One region of the Desulfosediminicola sp. genome, then DNA from elsewhere that is predicted to be linked to it. Evidence: riboswitches for the same ligand, from Rfam matches in the RefSeq annotation. Region 1 holds a riboswitch; each other region holds the start of a gene.
What was found. Region 1 has a riboswitch for thiamine pyrophosphate ahead of thiS (sulfur carrier protein ThiS). Riboswitches for the same ligand answer to the same signal wherever they lie in the genome.
Positions count from the first base shown of each region.

Region 2: another riboswitch for thiamine pyrophosphate. It lies ahead of thiC (phosphomethylpyrimidine synthase ThiC); the one in region 1 lies ahead of thiS (sulfur carrier protein ThiS).
Region 3: another riboswitch for thiamine pyrophosphate. It lies ahead of thiM (hydroxyethylthiazole kinase); the one in region 1 lies ahead of thiS (sulfur carrier protein ThiS).
Region 4: another riboswitch for thiamine pyrophosphate. It lies ahead of ACN5NT_RS08780 (thiamine ABC transporter substrate-binding protein); the one in region 1 lies ahead of thiS (sulfur carrier protein ThiS).

Region 1 is NZ_JBLXGE010000006.1:206,591-211,409, reverse strand. It holds gene ACN5NT_RS11985 (transferrin-binding protein-like solute binding protein) at 1-662, opposite strand, end outside; gene ACN5NT_RS11980 (GlsB/YeaQ/YmgE family stress response membrane protein) at 1,688-1,936, shown strand; TPP riboswitch at 2,291-2,385, shown strand; gene thiS (sulfur carrier protein ThiS) at 2,491-2,691, shown strand; gene ACN5NT_RS11970 (thiamine phosphate synthase) at 2,693-3,286, shown strand; gene ACN5NT_RS11965 (thiamine phosphate synthase) at 3,351-3,977, shown strand; gene ACN5NT_RS11960 (thiazole synthase) at 4,057-4,819, shown strand, end outside.
Region 2 is NZ_JBLXGE010000016.1:12,526-17,344, reverse strand. It holds gene ACN5NT_RS21075 (crotonase/enoyl-CoA hydratase family protein) at 1-466, opposite strand, end outside; tRNA gene ACN5NT_RS21070 (tRNA-Asn) at 861-936, opposite strand; gene thiC (phosphomethylpyrimidine synthase ThiC) at 1,308-2,636, opposite strand; TPP riboswitch at 2,692-2,806, opposite strand; gene ACN5NT_RS21060 (acyl-CoA dehydrogenase) at 3,129-4,819, opposite strand, start outside.
Region 3 is NZ_JBLXGE010000014.1:40,662-45,480, forward strand. It holds gene ACN5NT_RS19705 (ABC transporter ATP-binding protein) at 1-368, opposite strand, end outside; gene thiE (thiamine phosphate synthase) at 371-1,009, opposite strand; gene thiM (hydroxyethylthiazole kinase) at 1,050-1,862, opposite strand; TPP riboswitch at 2,035-2,126, opposite strand; gene ACN5NT_RS19720 (RNA recognition motif domain-containing protein) at 2,602-2,865, shown strand; gene ACN5NT_RS19725 (cold-shock protein) at 3,023-3,226, shown strand; tRNA gene ACN5NT_RS19730 (tRNA-Gly) at 3,561-3,635, shown strand; gene ACN5NT_RS19735 (hypothetical protein) at 3,759-4,754, opposite strand.
Region 4 is NZ_JBLXGE010000004.1:260,835-265,653, reverse strand. It holds gene ACN5NT_RS08785 (ABC transporter permease) at 1-986, opposite strand, end outside; gene ACN5NT_RS08780 (thiamine ABC transporter substrate-binding protein) at 1,280-2,329, opposite strand; TPP riboswitch at 2,456-2,565, opposite strand; gene ACN5NT_RS08775 (hypothetical protein) at 2,804-3,058, shown strand; gene ACN5NT_RS08770 (hypothetical protein) at 3,150-3,704, opposite strand; gene ACN5NT_RS08765 (TraR/DksA family transcriptional regulator) at 3,688-4,029, opposite strand; gene ACN5NT_RS08760 (amino acid permease) at 4,250-4,819, opposite strand, start outside.

The sequences.
Region 1 (4,819 bases):
TTTCTATTCTCGAAATCTGCGGTAAGTTCCAAATCACTTTGCGTAAGAAACGGATCGTCATATCCCGTATCTATATAAAAACCAGTTGTTGATCCATTAAATGTCGCACTTCCTGTCGAGGGGATTGCGCTGTCAGGCGTTAGTGTACCTATTGTGATTGCCTCAAAAGACCTGTTGGAATCGTCAACTTTGTTAAACCATATACCAAAAGTCTGATAGTCGAAGCCTGCATTATATGGATCTGAAAATGCTCCCAGCTTGGATCTATCGTCACTTGAAACAAGTATCACTGAATTATCTGTGATAGGGTTTATTGTGCCGGAATTATCATTCCAATCAATGGTTCCCTTAGGGGTGGTGACTGACACACTTTGCACATCGCCATTGGAATTATATTCAATTTCTGCTGTGGAATTAGAGCTGATACCTTGGTCTGTAACGGTAACAGTACCGTCACTTATCTCAACATCAAATCCGGCGGATAATCCTGATTCAGAAAAAGGTTGGGGGGCTATGTCATTGGCTGTATCGGTTGAACTGCCGCCACCGCCACAACCTGTCAGAGTCAAAAGACCCAAGCTGCAGCTAACAACTGAGAAAGCCTGTAAAAGTTTCATATCATATTCTCCCTCTGGTTTATTTGGGTGTTTCTCTTTTTCCACAGTCCTTTTGAGGTATTTGGGGGGCACAAGAGCAGTGGAGGTTTTGGCGGATAATGCTCTCTTTATCTTGTAGTTCGTGTAAATAGCCGTTGATGCTCTTTATAGCAGTTAGGTGTAGTTATATTTATAACAAATTAATGTAGTGTCAATGTAAAATACGGCATACTTGTTAAACGTATTTAAGTTGTTAGGTGACTATCGCTTGAATTGCCTCGAATTGCAGGTGGTTTGATGGTTGTGTAAGTGACGGAAAAATTTTAAAAAAAAATTATATTGCGATTGAACCTCAGATTACGATTTGTGATGGGAGATGAAAAGGGGGGAGGAAGGACTACATCACCGCCAGCTTTGATGGCAACGATTTTACGATGTAATATTCAGCGTATGAAGTGAAGAACATATTGAATTCAATGTTCACACCGTAATCGCCTGCCATCTCACGCCTAACTCCTGACCAGCTTTTGCTGAGCTTCAGAGCTAATCTGAAAAATATCAAGAGAGGTATCGCACGACAGGTCGAAAATGTGGTGTGGTTCGTGACATGTATTATGGGTCTATTATCAGAAAGGCTCTGGATAATCGAAATTGGGTCCATTGGCGTCATACCGTCAGATTCGAAATGTGAGACACCCGGAGCCAAAGCTGGTTTCTGGCAATTGAGGACAAGACTCGGTAAAAAAGACCGTTGAAATAATTTTTCTTTACTGCATCATTACCGGTGTTACTCCTCCTCCGGAGTGGCTCTAGGTAATGTAATATGTCAATCTCATGGTATTATTTCTCGATATAGGCTGGTGGCAGGGAATTGCAGTGTTTTATCAAATGTGCACTAGCCGACTCTGCCACTGGGGTATGACAAATGCCTGCTGGACATGAGTGAAAGCGTTTTTAATGTTAGGCTATGTGGGCAAGCTTTTGCTCTTTCGTGATAATAGCAAGATGGGACTTGTCGAGACGTCAGTCCTCTACATCTATTTCGAGAAGTCATTTCAAATGAAAGTAGTGCTAAATTATGGAGGCAGGATATGGGTATTCTCTCTTGGGTTTTCCTTGGCCTGGTTGTGGGCTTGTTAGCGAAATTTATTATGCCGGGGGCTGATCCCGGTGGCTTTATTGTAACAATTATTATCGGAATTGTAGGTGCCTTTGTGGGTGGCTTCATTTCAACCAGGCTTGGCTTCGGCACCGTAACCGGTTTCAACTTCTCCAGCTTGCTCATAGCTACTGGTGGTGCCGTTTTATTACTTTTAGGGTACCGAATGATAAAAAAATAGCTTGTCGTAGTTGCCGGTTCATTCACACATAAATGTGATGCCCCACGCCTCACTCCCGGCCGGTGGTTCCTGGTTCTCAGAGGTAATCAGAAAACATTTTGATGTATATACAGGCCCTTTATCAATATTATGATAAAGGGCCTGTTTTCTTTGTAGTTATAATTTAGAAAATTTTATGCGTTACAATTCAGAGAGAGTTGGAGGAGCCATGGATCCATATCCATGGCCCATTTTGGGTTAAAATTTTAAGTTTGTTGAATCAAATAATTGTAAGCCAGCCCAATTTCGCTCATCAATTTGTGTCAGTTTTTTTCGTGCTTTCTTTTGCTCTATACAGTAATAAACAAGCTACATTTCAAAGAACAGGGGTGCCCGTGGATTACGAGCTGAGATTATACCCTTAACCTGATCCGGGTAATGCCGGCGTAGGGAATCATTGTTTTTCTCCACCTCCTCCCCCCCCCTCGATTTGAATTGTGTTGGTCTCTGTTTTTCGCCTTTTGCGGCAAAGTTTGTAAGCTATATACATTCAGCACAATGAATAAGAGTAAATCATGCACGTTGTAATTAATGATCAGAAGTATGCGCTGGCCGAAGAGGCCACCGTAAAGGATGCTCTGCAATTGCTGAATATGACGGAAGAAGGTCTCGCAGTAGCCGTCAACTATGCAGTTATCCCTAAGAATAATTGGCCAGTCCATGCGCTGTCTGACGGCGATGTAGTAATGCTTGTTATGGCGACTCAGGGGGGCTGAGATGAAACTGCTGGTTATTTCCACTCCCGGTTTTGATGGTGCGGAGACAGAGACAATTAACGCATTATTTTCAGCAGGCCTTGAGATTTTACACCTGCGTAAACCTGGGTGGAGTAATCTTCAGATGGCTGAGTTGCTGGATGGGATTGATCCGGCTCACCACCCCAGGATAATGATCCATTCCAATTATGATTTGTTGGAAAAATACCAGCTTCGCGGAGCTCATCTTCCCTCCAGATCGATCCATCCGTGTAGTACCACGCCTGCTTACAGTCGCAGCAGGTCCTGCCATTCCATAGAAGAAGTCGAGTGTTTGACCGGAATCTATGAATATCTCTTTATCAGCCCGGTTTTTGATTCGGTGTCCAAGCAGGGGTATCTGTCGGCAGTTTCTGTTGATGAACTGCACAACTGTACGAACAGTTCCGGCAGAAGACTGGTTGCCCTGGGGGGCATAACTGCACAAAAGCTTCCTGAACTTTCCTCCAGTATTTGCTGGGGTGCTGCCGCTCTTGGCACTATCTGGCAGCATGAAGGAGTGGTCGAGCGGGTAAGTTCTTTTTGCGATTTGCAGAAGATTGCCGACCGAATCTGAGCCACGATTCTGTCTGGTCGCCACGATTAGAGTACCTTAAATTCCTTATAAAAATAGAATTATTATGATTGCTGGAAAAATTCAGTTTATTACAGACCCACGCCCTGATTCCAATCTTGCGGAGCAGGCTGAGGTCGTTTGTCGCGCAGGGATAGATTGGTTGCAGTTTCGTTTTAAAGATGCCGATCGGGATGAGAAGCTTTCAGTAGGTAAGGAGGTGGCCGCAATTTGCCGCAGTTTCAAGGCAACATTTATGGTCAACGACGACATTGAGCTGGCTGCGGAACTTGGTGCCGACGGCGTTCACCTCGGCCTGAATGATGGTGAGCCTCAAATGGCCAGGGATTTGCTCGGTAGCTCGGCGATCATTGGCGGGACATGCAATACTTTTGCAGATATTGAGCTGAGACACAAGCAAGGCGTCGATTATATCGGGCTTGGGCCGTATCGATTTACCTCGACCAAAAAGAATCTGAGCCCGACTCTTGGGCTTGAGGGGTATCGGACCATAATACAGGAATGCCGGCAGCGGGGGATTACAACTCCAATTGTCGCCATTGGCGGAATTGCGGTTGAAGATATCGCACCGCTTATTTTTTCAGGTGTCCATGGTGTTGCCATTTCATCACTCATTCTTGATGCCGAAAATCCCCAGAGCAGGATAGCTGCCATCAGGCAACAGGTCCTGTAGATTCTCTCATTATTACCTGTAATCCCAAAACTATATTCGCATATCCTGCGTTGTTACTATCTAAATCAGGAGAAGAATCGTGAGTGGAAGTTCTTTGAAAATAGCAGATCGCATATTTGAGTCCCGTCTTTTTACGGGAACCGGCAAATTCGCTTCAAACAATCTGATGCGCAATGCCATCATCGCGTCGGAGAGTGAGTTGGTGACGGTGGCGCTGAAGCGTGTCGATCTGGCCGATAGCAATGATGATATTTTGCGTCATCTCGATCATCCGAGGCTTCAGTTGCTGCCAAATACTTCTGGCGTGCGTAATGCCAGGGAGGCAGTTTTTGTGGCCCAGATGGCGAGAGAGGCACTTGGTACCAATTGGCTGAAACTGGAAATTCACCCCGATCCTAAATACCTGCTGCCTGATCCGGTTGAGACGCTTCTGGCTACCGAGGAGTTGGTAAAACAGGGGTTCATCGTTATGCCATATATCCAGGCAGATCCTGTTCTCTGCAAGAGGCTGGAAGAGGCCGGGGCGGCAACGGTGATGCCCTTGGGAGCACCAATTGGCACCAATAAAGGTATCCAGACTGCAGAGATGTTGAAAATCATTATCGAGCAATCACAGGTGCCGGTTGTGGTTGATGCGGGAATAGGGGCTCCATCCCATGCCGCGTATGCAATGGAGCTTGGTGCCGATGCTGTATTGGTCAATACCGCAATTGCCGTTTCACCCAACCCGGTGCAGATGGGACAAGCTTTTAAAATGGCGGTTGAAGCCGGTCGTATGGCATATGAAGCGAGACTGGCAGAGGTACGCGACAATGCCGAGGCGAGCAGTCCCTTAACTGCGT
Region 2 (4,819 bases), on a different contig from region 1:
AGGTCACCATGCCGCTCATGTCGGGGATCAGCCCCCACTTCATCTCGAGGATGGAAAGTGTGGCCTCCGGAGTGGCAATACGATAGTCGCAGGCCAGAATGATCTGCATGCCTCCACCGAAGCAGTTGCCATGCACAGCGGCGATAACCGGAATTGGCATATCCCGCCAGACATGGGCAACGCGCTGGAATACGTTGTCTTTCGTCCATGGCAGCTTGGCAAAGAATTTCGGCACCATAAGTGGATTTTTCGCCACATACCCAAAGTCGAGGCCTGCACAAAAAGAAGGCCCATTACCTTTCAGGATGACGCAACGAATCGACCGGTCCTTACGAATCGTCCGGGCGGTACTGATGATCGCTTTCAACATCGCTTCATCCAGGCCGTTATGTTTGTCAGGTCTGTTTAAGGTCACATACGCAACGTGATCACGAACTTCTAACTGTACTCTGTCGGTATCGGTCATGGCGGCTCACTGGTATTGATTAGAAACATTCCGTTTACGTTCACGTAATATATTTATCAAAATGTGAATTCATTTGCCCGTATTTTCTGGTAATTTTCACTCGAAACGTCAATGAACCTAAAAATAAAACTTTTGGCTCAATCAGCTGTAATATAGCTATTATTGTTCAGCGGCACCCTTCGGCATTCTGAAAAGAAACAGTGAAGGAGAAACAGGCACAGAAGGTTTGACAGCTTTAACGTCCAGACTCAAAGCAGCAACCAGAACTGAGATAGAACGCAAAAAAGGCCGAACACCCTCTGGATGTTCGGCCTTTTCGGCAATGCTGGCCAGGGGAAACCCCTCTGGCCTATATGAAAAACACCCCGATTCCGGAATCGGGCTGAGTGGACACTGGCTCCCCGGGACGGACTCGAACCGCCGACAAGGTGGTTAACAGCCACCTGCTCTACCAACTGAGCTACCGAGGATTAGTCGAAATAACTCCACTAATACGTGGATTTATCCTGAAAAAAACGTTGCACCCCCCAGACAGGGGAGGGCAAATTACACCATTTTTTTTATGGCTGCAAGTTTTTTCACTCTCTCTTTTCAATTTCTCACACCAAAGCATGCAAAGTAGCCCCCAACAACCGCTGTACATACTGGCTTCAGGCAGGAAATAGGAAAAAAATGCGCCCTGTAACTCGATTCGTTTTGGTTACTGATGAAAACAAAAAAAAACAATCCCCAGACTGTTGAGATTGCGGCTTTATTGTTTGGTACCAAGGTCGGAGCCAAACAGTGGAACTCCATTCGGCTCTGTCCCGAAAATGACATTAAAAAGCTAGTACTTCCGCTGTTATTGAGCTGACTTGCAGGCCGTCGCCTTGCTTGCTTCTTTCCTTTGATCCATCATTTTATACGCGCAAAATTCACCACACATAGTGCACGCACCATGGGCTTCTGCCACCTCTGCTGTTGCACCTCTTCGTTTTCTGGCCAGATCTGGATCAAGCGCCAGTTCGTACTGTTTTTCCCAGTCCAGATTTTTTCTGGCCCGTGACATCTTGTTGTCCCACTCCATGGCGCCGGGAATACCTTTTACGATATCAGCAGCGTGACCCGCCAGACGGGTTGCCATAACACCTTCATGCACATCTTCTATGGTCGGCAGACAGAGATGTTCGCTGGGGGTTACATAGCAGAGAAAATCCGCACCGGCACTTGCCGCTATAGCGCCGCCGATTGCACAGCTTATATGATCGTAGCCTGGTGCGACATCGGTCACCAGGGGGCCGAGAACATAGAACGGCGCACCATGGCAGAGTCTCTTCTGTAACTGGATGTTGGTCTTGATCTGGTCAAGCGGCACGTGGCCAGGTCCCTCGATCATCACCTGTATACCGGCATCCCAGGCACGCTGCGTCAGCTCACCAAGGGTCAACAGCTCATGGATCTGGGCCCTGTCTGTTGCATCGGCAAGACAGCCCGGGCGGAAACCGTCACCCAGCGACAGAGTTGCGTCATAAGGCTTTACCAATTCCAGTAAGCGGTCAAAGTATTCATACAGGGGATTTTCCGCATTATTGTGCTGCATCCAGGCGCAGGTAAAGGAGCCTCCGCGGGAGACAACCTCCATGATGCGTCCCTCGTTGTCCATCTTCTCAAGTGTTGCCCGGGTAACACCGCAATGAACGGTGATGAAATCGACGCCGTCCTCAAGATGTTTCCTGATACCGTCAAAAATATCATCCACACTCATATCGACGATGGCTTTTCCTTTTCGAACAACGGTGTCGCATGCTGCCTGGTAAAGAGGAACGGAACCGATACAGATATCGGTTTCGGCAATGATTGCCGCCCGGATTTCATCGATCGGTCCGCCGGTGGAGAGGTCCATTATAGCGTCAGCACCTGCGGCTACTGCTGCTTTTGCCTTGGCAAGTTCGTTCTCAATGGAGGTATCGTCTTTACTGGTGCCGATATTAGCGTTGACCCTGGTTCGGATTCCCTTCCCTACCGCCAGCGGCTTTCCGCTCGTTCGCCTGTTGTTCCGGCATACTATTGCCGTCCCTTCAGCGATTCGATCTCGAAGTATTTCCGGGTCGAGACCGGCTTCTGCTGCTGCTATCGATACGTCCTCGGTCACGTATCCTTCACGCGCCAGTTCCATCTGTGTTTTATACATTGTTGTGCCCCATAGTGAAGATATCGAAGGGTTCGATCGGGGCGCGGCAGGATGCAGCGGACGATTCGACCGTTCCCTCCGCCGGTATTATCCGGATCAGGTTCAAAGGGTCGATTCGTTATTCTACGAAAAACGAAACTCTCAGTCCGAAGACTCCCCCAGGTCAATAAGCATGCAACTCTTTCTGATGGACAGTTGCATTGAACATTTTCCCGGGAAACTACCAGTCGCTCCTCGCCAGGTCAAGCTTTTGGTATGTGCAGTTCTGCGATAAGAGAGGCGTTATTTTTGAGAGCGTTGAGGATGGTGTGGATAAGAACCTGGCCTGCAAAACAAAATAGCAAATGTCCAATCAGAGTTCTTTCCCACAAATAATCGACCACTGTAATCGTGGCCGATCTCGAATGGCGCGGGCACCAGCTTTTATCGTCACCTGCTTCAAACAAAGGTGGGGCGATAACCTGCCCCCACTTTATCAGGCTATGCCGTAGATCATGGATTCATCTCATACTGGTCTTTCATGCTATACACATACGTTTCCCAGATGTGCTGCAGCTGCTTCGGGTTCACTGCCGGGCGTTTTACCATCCTGGTACAGATCCTCTGCTGGATGAAGCTGGTGGAGCCTTTGGTATAAAGTTGCAGGGCAAATTTCGAGAAGTCCCGGATCATGACCTCAAAAATCTGGTCGATGAGTGCCGGGTCAATCTTCATCAACTTGGCGTTTTCGAGGATCAACTGGCCATACACCACGAGGGTGAACAGTTCGCCGAGGTTGAGCAGAAAATCAAAATCCTTGATCTGTTGCTTGCTGGGCTTGCCGACAACCAGCAGGATCTTTAACAGCCTGATTTGCTTTTTGAAAATTTTGACGTTGGGCGAGTTGAACTCTTTGTAAATCGTGCGATAATCGTGAAAGCGTGTTTTGCCCAGGCCCTTGGTCGCCCCCTGCCTGAAAAGAAAATCGTCATTTACCGGCGCAGTTTGCCGCGGCGTTTCGCTATAGCTGCCCGGCTTGAAAAAATAATTGGCCATGAATTTAATAATAAGCGCCATGTTTACATGAACGGTACCCTCAAGTTTAGGGAGCGCCCTGATATCTCTGGCAGCCATCTCAAAGTACATATCCTTTTCAAAACCTTTGGCGGCAATAACGTCCCACAGTGCGTTGACGACATCTTCGCCCTGGGTCGTCACCTTCATCTTGACCATTGGCGTAAAGAGCAAATAGCGCCGGTCCTCGCTACCTGCAACGCGCATGTAGTCGATGGCCCTGAGAGCAAAAAGCTTCATGGCAGTAAGCCGCGCATATGCATCGATAAAAAGCTGCTGAACATGGACGAAATCGGTGACGTAATGGTCGAAAAGATGGCGGTTGGCAGCGTGGTTGATTGCCTCGTGGAAGGCGTGGCTACAGATGCCTATTGAGGCCCAGCCGAGGTTGAATTTGCCGACGTTGACAGTATTGAGCGCCATATCCCAGGCATCCCGCCCCCTGGCCAGAATGTCATTCTCGCTGATGGGGTAGTCGTTCAGCTTGTATTCTGCGACGTAATTTTGCGAATTTATGACATTTTTTACGAGTTCGTAGTTCTCGTGCTGGGAGTTGACTGCGAAAAAGACATAGTCGCCGGAATCATTGAACTTGCCGAACGTTGAAACCAGGGCCGCCTCGTTGGCGTTGCCGATATAATATTTCGAGCCATTCGCCAGCCAGCCCGAATCAGACTGTGGGGTAAGCCCGACGTCGCTGGTGTAGATATCTGCACCATGCTCTTTTTCCGAGAGGCCGAAAGCAAAAATCTCACCCTCTCCCAGGAGGCGCGCAGTTTTATGTTGAATCTCCTCGTTGTTACTCATCCAGATGGGGCCAAGACCAAGAATAGTCACCTGCCAGGTGTACCAATAACTCAAACCGTAAAAGCCCAAAACCTCGTTGATGGCGCAATTCCTGGACGTATCCCAACGTTTTGCTCCATCACCGAACTTGGCAGGAGTAAGAAATGTGGCAAAGAGTTGCTCCCGATGCGAGAATTCGAGGAAGTCGGCGTACCAGACCCGTTCGTGATCATCGTGCTTGAGCTGCTCCTTGCCCTTGGTCTCAAAAAACTCGATGGTCTTCAGCACCAGTTGCCTGGATTCGCTGTCAAGATGCTCGTAGGACACAGTTTTAGGGTTCAGGA
Region 3 (4,819 bases), on a different contig from region 1:
AGAAGGTGTCCCGCCATTTCGCGCAACTCCGGGGTTATTTCAGAGCGCAACCTGGCTCCAAGAAGCACATTTTCCTGCACCGACAGCCATGGGAGCAACAAATCACTCTGCGCCATCCAACTGATCCCCGGATTTTCGACGCCATTAAAGTGAACCCGCCCGCTGTAACTGAGGTCTGGATTACCTGATACAATTTTCAACAATGTCGACTTTCCGCAACCGCTAGGACCGAGCAGGCAGGTACAACTACCGGCCCCAATTGTGGCACTGAAATCGCTGAACAATAACTCTCCATCAAACGACAGGGAAATCGAGTCAAAATGAATAGCAGGCGGAGTGGTACAACTTTGCAAATGAAACTCTTGCATACTTAAACGATCCTTTTTGCTGAAGTCACCTGCTGCAATAGCTCACGGGCCGAAGCCTCGGGACTTTCAGCAGCAATGATCGCCGAAACCACCGCCACACCATCTGCGCCGTGCTGAATGACATCGGCTGCATTGGCAGCAGAGATCCCACCAATGCCCACCAGAGGCAGTTGTACGTTGTCACGGATTATTCGAACCCCTCCCAGGCCAAGAGGCTTGGCAATATCTGTTTTAGTCGCTGTGGCAAAGACCGGGCTGATGCCGATATAATCAGCCCCTTCCAGCTCGGCCCGCCTGGCGTCAGCCAGGGATTCCGCCGATATACCTATTATCTTCTGGCCTCCCAGCAAAGAACGGGCATCCTTTATATGCATGTCATTCTGGCCGAGATGCACACCGTCTGCATCGCATGCAAGTGCGACATCCACGCGGTCGTTGACAATGAGCGGGATCCCAAGTGGCCTGAGATGTTCAACCAGCCCCCTTGCCTCCTCCACAAATTGGCGTGTGGGCAGATTCTTCTCCCTTATCTGCACGCAACTTACTCCACCGCTGACTGCAGCAACCACGATATCTGCCAGATTACACTCTCCGGCCATCTCCCGGTCTGTAACCAGGTAGACTGAATAGTTCAGCTTCATAAAGTGCTTCCTTTTCAAATGCTGCAAGACTCGAATTTGTTCATGGACAAATTCGACAGCCTGTGCGGAGATCTTCCGGCGTAATTGTGTAGAGACTGTCAAGAAGGTTGACCATGAAGCTCCCCGGTCCTTTGGATATTTCACCTGCCATTTCTCCAGCCAGACCGAAATAGGCCAAAGCTGTGGCGGTAGCCATGACCGGATCATCGTCTACCGCATTGAAAGCACCAATTATGGTTGTTGCCGCACAGCCGGTGCCCGTTACATAAGGCATCAGCTTATGCCCGTTTTCAACGCGAAGCACCCGCATGCCATCGGTAACAAGATCCACCGGTCCGGTAACTGCCAGGGTAACTCCTAGCTCCCCGGCAAGAATCCCTGCAACGCCTGCCGCATCTTCCACGGAATGAAGCGCATCGACGCCTCGTGTTTTAGAATCAGCATCACGCAATGACAGTACCTCTGAAGCGTTACCGCGGATCACGGTTACCTGCGTATCAGCAATAATTCGTTTGGCGGCAGCAGTACGAAGTGCAGTTGCACCCGAGCCAACCGGATCAAGCACTATCGGAGTGCCCAATTCGGACGCTTTCCTGCCGGCCTTCACCATTGAATCGACCCAGGCATCAGTCAGGGTGCCAATATTGAGTACTAACGCTCCGGCAAAGCCGGCCATCTCCTCAACCTCATTTTCGGCATGGGCCATGACAGGCGACGCCCCTGCCGCCAGAAGCACATTGGCTGTTGAATTCATCACCACAAAATTGGTGATATTATGAATAAGCGGATTATTAGCTCGAACTTTCTGCAAGTTTTCTGCTGCACGTTCAGCAGGAGTGCCGTTCCGGGACATTGGTTCCCTCCTCGGTAAATTATTGCCGTTGGAGCTGGCAATATCTGCACAGCAAACGCCCATGACAATCTGGTGTTTACAGGCACGTTAAATGAAAACAGGAGGCAACAGAAAAAGAGATGTCTGAGCGGGATTGCTCAGCCGAAAACCGATGAAGAATCTGATATGAATACAACAATCATCCGTGCATCCCTACGCTGGCGTTAACCAGATCAGGTTCAAAGGGTATCATCTCAGGCTTATCAGCCACCCCTTGCAAATTATATTGAACATTTATAGAATATCATAAATGGAATGTCAAATGGTTGGTTGACAGCGAAACTACTCACAACATTTGCGTTAATACTCCCTGCAACCTGTGGCACTCATGCAGCAACCCCAAACACCTAACATGACTTATCCGTTGACAATATCTAAGGAGACATCTATATTTCTTAATGTATTCTGCTGAAATTATACAGCGTCGAAATCGTGTTTCTTCCAGGCCGAAAATCGCGGGTTTAATCCCTCCCACCCGATACTGCCCGACACATTCATGGACACCTGAAAATTTCACCAGTGGCAGCAGCAATAGCTTTCTCATGGGGACTATCAGCTTACCGGTATGGCCTGGATTCTGACACCCTCATTCTATAAATCAAGATCACGCTTCGTGGTTCTCGACACCTTACTTGCGGCCCTATCGCATTTTGTTGCCGACAACATTTCGCCGCTGGTCACAGCAAACAGGAGATCCTGAGTGAAGCTCTTTATAGGCAACCTGCCCTATGATATCAGCGAGAGCGAGGTATTAGCTCTATTTACCCAATACGGAGAAGTCGTCAACGCAAACCTTGTGACTGACCACTTCAGCGGACGATCAAAAGGCTTTGCCTTTATTGAAATGGGGTCTCGAAGCGAGGGACATAAAGCCATGGAAGATCTCAACAGACACGAGTATAAGCACCGTCAACTCGTTTGCCGTGAAGCCAAACCTCAGAAAAAAGGAAAGAAACGCAGATAAAGCCGTTATCATACGGTACTGCTTTTTGAATAAATAGCAGAAATATCAGTACAGAATTAACCCGTGAAGCGGGTTAAGACTCGATATCCTGGAAAAGAGAATATCGAGTTTGGAAAACGGGGCAGTTTCGCCCCACACTAACACAGGAGTTGTCACAATGGTTGAAGGAACAGTTAAATGGTTTAATGATGCCAAGGGATTTGGATTTATCGAGCAGGATGGTGGAAAGGATGTCTTTGTTCATCACTCCGCAATTCAGACTACCGGCTTCAAATCACTCGCAGAAGGCGAGCGCGTGAGTTTTGAGGTCACTGAAGGCCCTAAAGGCCCTTCAGCCCAGAATGTAGTTAAGATCAAATAAACTGCCAGAGGGGGTTGGCTGCAGAACAGCCAACTCCTTTGACACTGTAGTGATTTGATATACCTCGAAGTAACTTACTGTTTCCCGTCTTTCAGAGCAGCCTTCCTGTTATTCCAGAAGAAACCAGTTCTTAGCTTAGAGACCTAAGATTCACCCGGTTTTGATATTTCCTGCAGTTCAAATACAAGATCAGCCTCAGCATTAGCAAACGAAATACGTCGTTCTGATCCACTTTACCTGGTAATTGCCGACCCTGCCGAATTTCATACAAAAACTACCACAACGTCTTAGTTGACAACCCCAAACAAGAACTTTATACTTCTTCAACTTTCTTGCGGGAATAACTCAGTGGTAGAGTGTCAGCTTCCCAAGCTGAAGGCCGCGGGTTCGACCCCCGTTTCCCGCTCCAGAATTGCCAAAGGCTTACGATCTATTCGTAAGCCTTTTTTGTTTAAAATAAATTCAGCAGCCGATGCAACGGAAACGATAGATGTTTCTCTACCCTGCAATCTACAATCTTATTCACCCGGAACTAAAAATAGTATCCCATCTTAACTAAAGCAGAGTAAGACTCCCAATCCGCCCCGTTGAATTTGCTTTTGTAAATTGTGCCATCGGCCGCATAGGTTGTTTTTGTCCCCGAATCAGTACTCATGTTGTAGTAATAGAATTGAAGTCCCAGATACCAGTTCCTGGTAACGTCATATCGATATTCAGTATTGAGACTGACACCGCTGCCATCCGCATCATGCTCGAAGCTTGTCGGCTGCATCAAATCTTCTCTCAGGTTCCAGGTCGCGTCAGCCTCATAATCAAGCCAGCTATATTCAAACCCGACTATAAGACTGTGCTTTACAGCTGGTCTCCATTCCAGCTCTATTCCGATCCAGGGCCCGCTCCAGTCACTGTCGTAACTGCTGTCCAGCCCGTCAAACGGTCCTGGGGGCCAACTGATTCCATCCTCATCAATGTATAGCTCCTGATAGCCATTGGTCATTTCAAACTCCTGGGTGTGGAATGCGTAGCCAATCACCGGGATGAAGCGCCAATACGTACCTGGTTCCTGAAGAGCTACATCAAAGCTATAGCCCAACCCGAAACTCCCATCAAAAACTGAACCGTCGTCTGTATCTGCATAGGAACGTGAATATTCCATTGTCCTGTTATCGCCCTCGTAATCCGAATCGCGACTGTCACCGGAATAAATTGTGCCAATTAAAGCATGTGCACGGAAATATATATGGGTTTCAGTACACCAACGCACATCACCGGTCAGGACCATGCTCTCCACAGAATCCCACTCCAGCTCTGACAGAACGTTTGGAGTGCCCTCAAAACCAGCTATGGTAAAAGAAAGTTGGTCGTTTCGATACCCCAAACCAATGCTGACTTCAGGCAAAAAAACAGGTGTACTGTTTTCATCATTATCATTCGCGAATACCACCCGCTCCAGGGCCATTACAGTGATTATGGGCAATAGCATGTAGATTGCGACCAGCACACGTCTTTCTGACCATTCTTTAATCATTTAATCCCCCCGGTTCTTGAGATGTTTTACAATAACATTCCAGCAGTATTTAAAATGATATGAAA
Region 4 (4,819 bases), on a different contig from region 1:
AATCCCTCTTGCCCCGTAAACGAGCGCAACACCAATGCCATCAGGGGGGTTACCAATAGCAGCAACATAATGCAGACATTACCGATGATCATAAGCCTGGCAAAAGAAGTTACGGGGCGCACAGCGCCCCCTGCCACAGAGTCAGAGTAGAAAGAACTCCTCGATTTAGTGTCGAGCCTGGCGTATATCCACATCAGGATAAAATTGATAGTTATCTGGATGAGCGATAAAGCGGCAGCCATAGGCAGGTTAAACATCTGCACAGCCTGACGATATATCTCGACTTCGATAGTGGCATAACCTGGGCCACCAAGAATGAGAACCACCCCAAAGCTGGTGAAACAGAAAATAAAAACCAAAAGCCCGGCGGACCCAATAGCGGGCAGGAGCAATGGCACGGTAACCCGTAAAAAAGTCTGCCAGGGTGATGCCCCAAGCATCCGCGCCGCCAAACGGAGATTAGGATCGAGACCGGCCCAGTAACTTGATACAATGCGGACAATCAGTGAATAATTATAAAAAACGTGAGCGAGTAGAAAAAAATAGACAGTCTGGTCGAGCCTGATTGGAGGCACGCTGAAATTAAACACATTTATCAGCAAGTCATTCGCCAGCCCATTCTCCCCCAAAAGTGCCCGAAAGGCTGCGGCAACAACAACGGTTGGCAGCACGAAAGGAACCGTCATGACTGCCTGCAGAAGACTCTTGCCGCGAAATTGGTATCTGGCAAAGATATAGGCTGCAGGAAGGGCAATCAGCAAAGTCAGCAAGGTGGAAAGTGCCGCCTGCCAGATGGTGAACCAGAGAATACGGAAATAAACAGGACTGGCGACCAGTTTGGCAAGCCTTTCAGGTTGCCAGCTGCCCTCCGGTAAAAAAGAGAACAGCACGATCTTGGTTAACGGATAAAAATAGAACAGTGCCAAGAAAACCAGAGGCAGGGAAAAAACCAGCCACCGCAGCGAATTTCGAGATTGTTCATTCACCAGTACAACCCCAGTAACAATATACCTTTAACCAGCATTCCCCATGACCACTATGTAAATTTCACCAACATGCAGGTTATACAACCTGCGTAGTCAAGATGTCGCCAATGCCCTGGAGCCAATCCCCTTGCACAGCCCATTAATCTAATTATATTCTCATTTTCCAATCAAACAGGCTGCCTGAATCTGGTGCAACGAACTCCGCGCTTTCCCATACCTGTGCCGATGAGATATCGGGGTTGTGCTTTAATGACTGGTTGTTTTAAAGAATACTCGAGACCCAACATCCGTAATTATCGCAACATCACGTTTGTCCAATCCTCCAGCCATTTTTCCCGATTGGTCTCGATGGCTGCGGGATCGACCTTTAACGGTTTCTCTGCGACTTTTGAATACTTTATAAATATTTCAGGCAGTTTTGCTTCGCCGCTAGCCGGATAGACAAACATTTGCAGGGGAATATCCTCCTGAAACGTTTTGCTGAGCATAAAGTCGACAAATTTTCGGGCAATCGTGACATTTTTGCTCCCTTTCAGGATTCCCACAAATTCGATCTGCCTGAAAGCGTTGTCATCGGTCACTAATGCCACGGTTGGAGCCTCTTCAGGCTCAGTCTCAGCATAATATACAGTTGCCGGTGGGCTGGTAGCATAACTCACCACTATAGGGCGATCCCCCTCTGAAGCAGCTGTGAAGTGTCCGAAGTAGGCATCAGACCACCCCTGGGCAATCAGCACCTTATTCTCACGCAACTTCTTCCAGTAATTAAGATAATCGCCCTCGCCAAACTTGCCTATGGTTGCAAGCAGAAACGCCATACCCGGAGAGGACGTAGCCGGATTCTGCACTGCAATGAGGCCTTTATACTCCGCCCTGGTCAGATCTGTCAGGTCAGTTGGTGGGGCTATCCCCTTTTCCTTAAACCAGGCTTTATCGTAGTTGAGGCAAACATCACCATAACTCACAGGCAACAACCTGTTTTCATTATCCAGCTTTAATTGATCGGGGATCATTTCCAGCATGGGAGACTGGTACGGTTCAAAGATATCTGCACCGATAGCCCTGGATAGAAAAGTGTTATCTACCCCGAAGAAGAGATCCGCCATTGGGTTATTCTTAGAAAGGATAGCCTGAACAAGAGCAGCCCCGGCATCACCTGACTTTAAAAACCGAACAACAACGTCATTTTCTCTTTCAAATTCGGCAATAACTTCTTTACTGACATTAAAACTGTCATGGGTCATCAAAGTTAACGTCTGTCCTGCATGGCACCAGGCAGGCAAAATGAACACGAGAGCAAAAATTAACAATACTCTCTTCAACTTGCAAATCGCTCCATTCATACTTATTTCCTTTAAAGTGAAATTTTGCCCGGAGAAGCTGTTCTGATCTGCAGTTTTTACAATCAGATACTACTTTCGGGCAGAGGAGCGTGTGCAATAAAAAAAGCCACCCCCAGAGCGGAGATGGCTGAAAGCCACACTTTTCCCTCCGCCGGCATTATCCGGATCAGGTTAAGCGGTCGGGTCCTTTCAGACCCCTCTCAGCCTGGTTATTCCAAGCTCCCGCGTATCAACTTGTACTTACAATGATTGACCGTACGATTAATGGTATGTCATGCAGATTAAGCCGGCAACATAAAATTGAATACCTCAACGTATTCAGAGAGTAAACTGTCTGAAGCAGTTACCTGCAGCCAATAAATCGGCCTGGAATTTGCATAATTTGTGACTACATATTATTTTCAAATCAGCTACGCAAAGCATTGCGACAGCTATGAGATACTCCCAAAAATCAACTATACTACTTGAAACACTATGATTTTATCTGATATCTACGCGACCATTTATCAATTTATCGTCAGTTACCCCATCATTGCCGCCATTGTAGGAGTGGTCCTTTTGGTATTCCTCTGGCAAAAGCCGTGGGAATTTTTGCGTATCACTATACTGGTTCTGATAATTGCAGCCGCCGGATACTATTTTGCCTTACTGACAATGTCGGCAGATTATGGTTCGGACCAGAAACGAGCAATTACTACAGAGAGAGAACAACAGTTAGAAGCTAATTAGCCCGAATCCCTCATGCGCACTTCAGGCTAAAGAGAGCCCCAGGGTGATACGTACCACCAGACACCAAGCCGCCTTATTATTTGAAATTACCTCAAGGGATCAGTTGCCAGCAATTGCCATCTACGATTTCTATAGAATCGAGTTCAGAAAAACCGGAAGTGCCATCTGAAACCACCACCAGATCCGCCCTGGCAAGCTGCGCCAACGCCCTCGGTTTTATCTCGCCTGATACAGAACGCACAACAATATGAATAGCAGGATCAACCACCGACCTTAAACTGTTTGATTCACAGACAACAAGCGCATTATCGGGAATTCTTTTCGAGAATTCCCGATACCCTGCCTCTATCCCTGCGTCATCACTTCTAAGATAGAACACTTTTTTCGCACCTGCCCGTAGCATACGGGAGGTATCCTTTGGACCATTAAGGCGATTTTCTTCAAACAGTTTTCCTTCAGGAAAATCACGGCTGTGATCCCCATGATAAAGATGCTCGTCCGGGAAAATAGCAGAGACCTTCAACGCATAGATGTCATATTCAGCTGAAAACGATTGTATCAGGCGGCAGACGAATTCGGTTTTACCAACATTTCTGCCGGCGCCACCAATGATTACCAGATTTATTTCTCTAGATTTTTTCAGCACAGTGCACACAGAAAGGGTTGGCCGGGTCAATCTCGAGACGGCGACCTGCAATCTCTTCATCGCACATGGCACAGTAGCCAAACGCCCCACCTTCAATTCGTTCAAGAGCTGCCTCAATGCGGGTAAGTTGTATCTCTCGCCGTCGCTTGCCTTCAAGTGCCATAGCTTGAGATTGCATGGCATCCATCCTTGAGAGGCGTCCTACAGTTGATTGATCCAATTCGACAGTGCGGGTGGAGGCCTGACCGGCCTTTTTCTGCCCGATCAACTCCTCCCGCTGCTGCAAAAGTAGTTCCGTCAGTTTGTCTATATCTATTCCACTCATAACCAGCTGCCTTTCTGGTAGCAATACCCCGATGAAAAATTCCACTCACTGAAAACTATCAGATCATAAAAAAAGGTTCGCACCTGTCTGCCGACCTAGGACAGTTCAGGTGCGAACAAGAGGTTTCTGAGTCAACGTCAATCGGCATCATAGCTGATTGAACACTTCTTGGAAACACCAAAGCGTAAGACCACCGGATGCAGGTTCTTGGTATCCTAATTCATTGGCGATCTACTCCGCCCCCATCTTCCGGATTATCGTGTTCTGTATTCTCTGCTTCATCGTCTTTAGGCTCTGAAGTTCCTCCTTCAGCTTCTTTGATTGCCAGATCGACTTTAGCCTGTTCACGAGCCATTCTCTTATCAGCAAGTTCCGATTTTTCACGTGCCTGCAGGGCGAGTCGCAACTGATTGACAAGATCCTGGTCAAGCGTTGAGCCACCGAGCTCTATCTTATCCATCTCCGTCCTGGCTTTAGCTGCCGCATCAGCAGCAGCCTTTTCAGCCTTTTTCAATCTTTGCCTCAAACGGTCAAGATTATCCTGCGCTTCAGCAAGATCACCCGCCTCCCCTTCTTCCGGCTCTGCTCCCAGATCGACTTCCTGTCCGGCCTGCACCAGTGCCAGCAAACCATTGGTGTGTTCGATATTCTGGACATTATCGCCAAATATATCAAATACACCTTCGCTCCTTATGGTAACCCCCATAAAGGTGAGCTCAGCATCAGCAGAATATTTTGAGATAGAGTGATGATCTGCATTTTCCACCAGGATCATTTCCGCATTGATGCG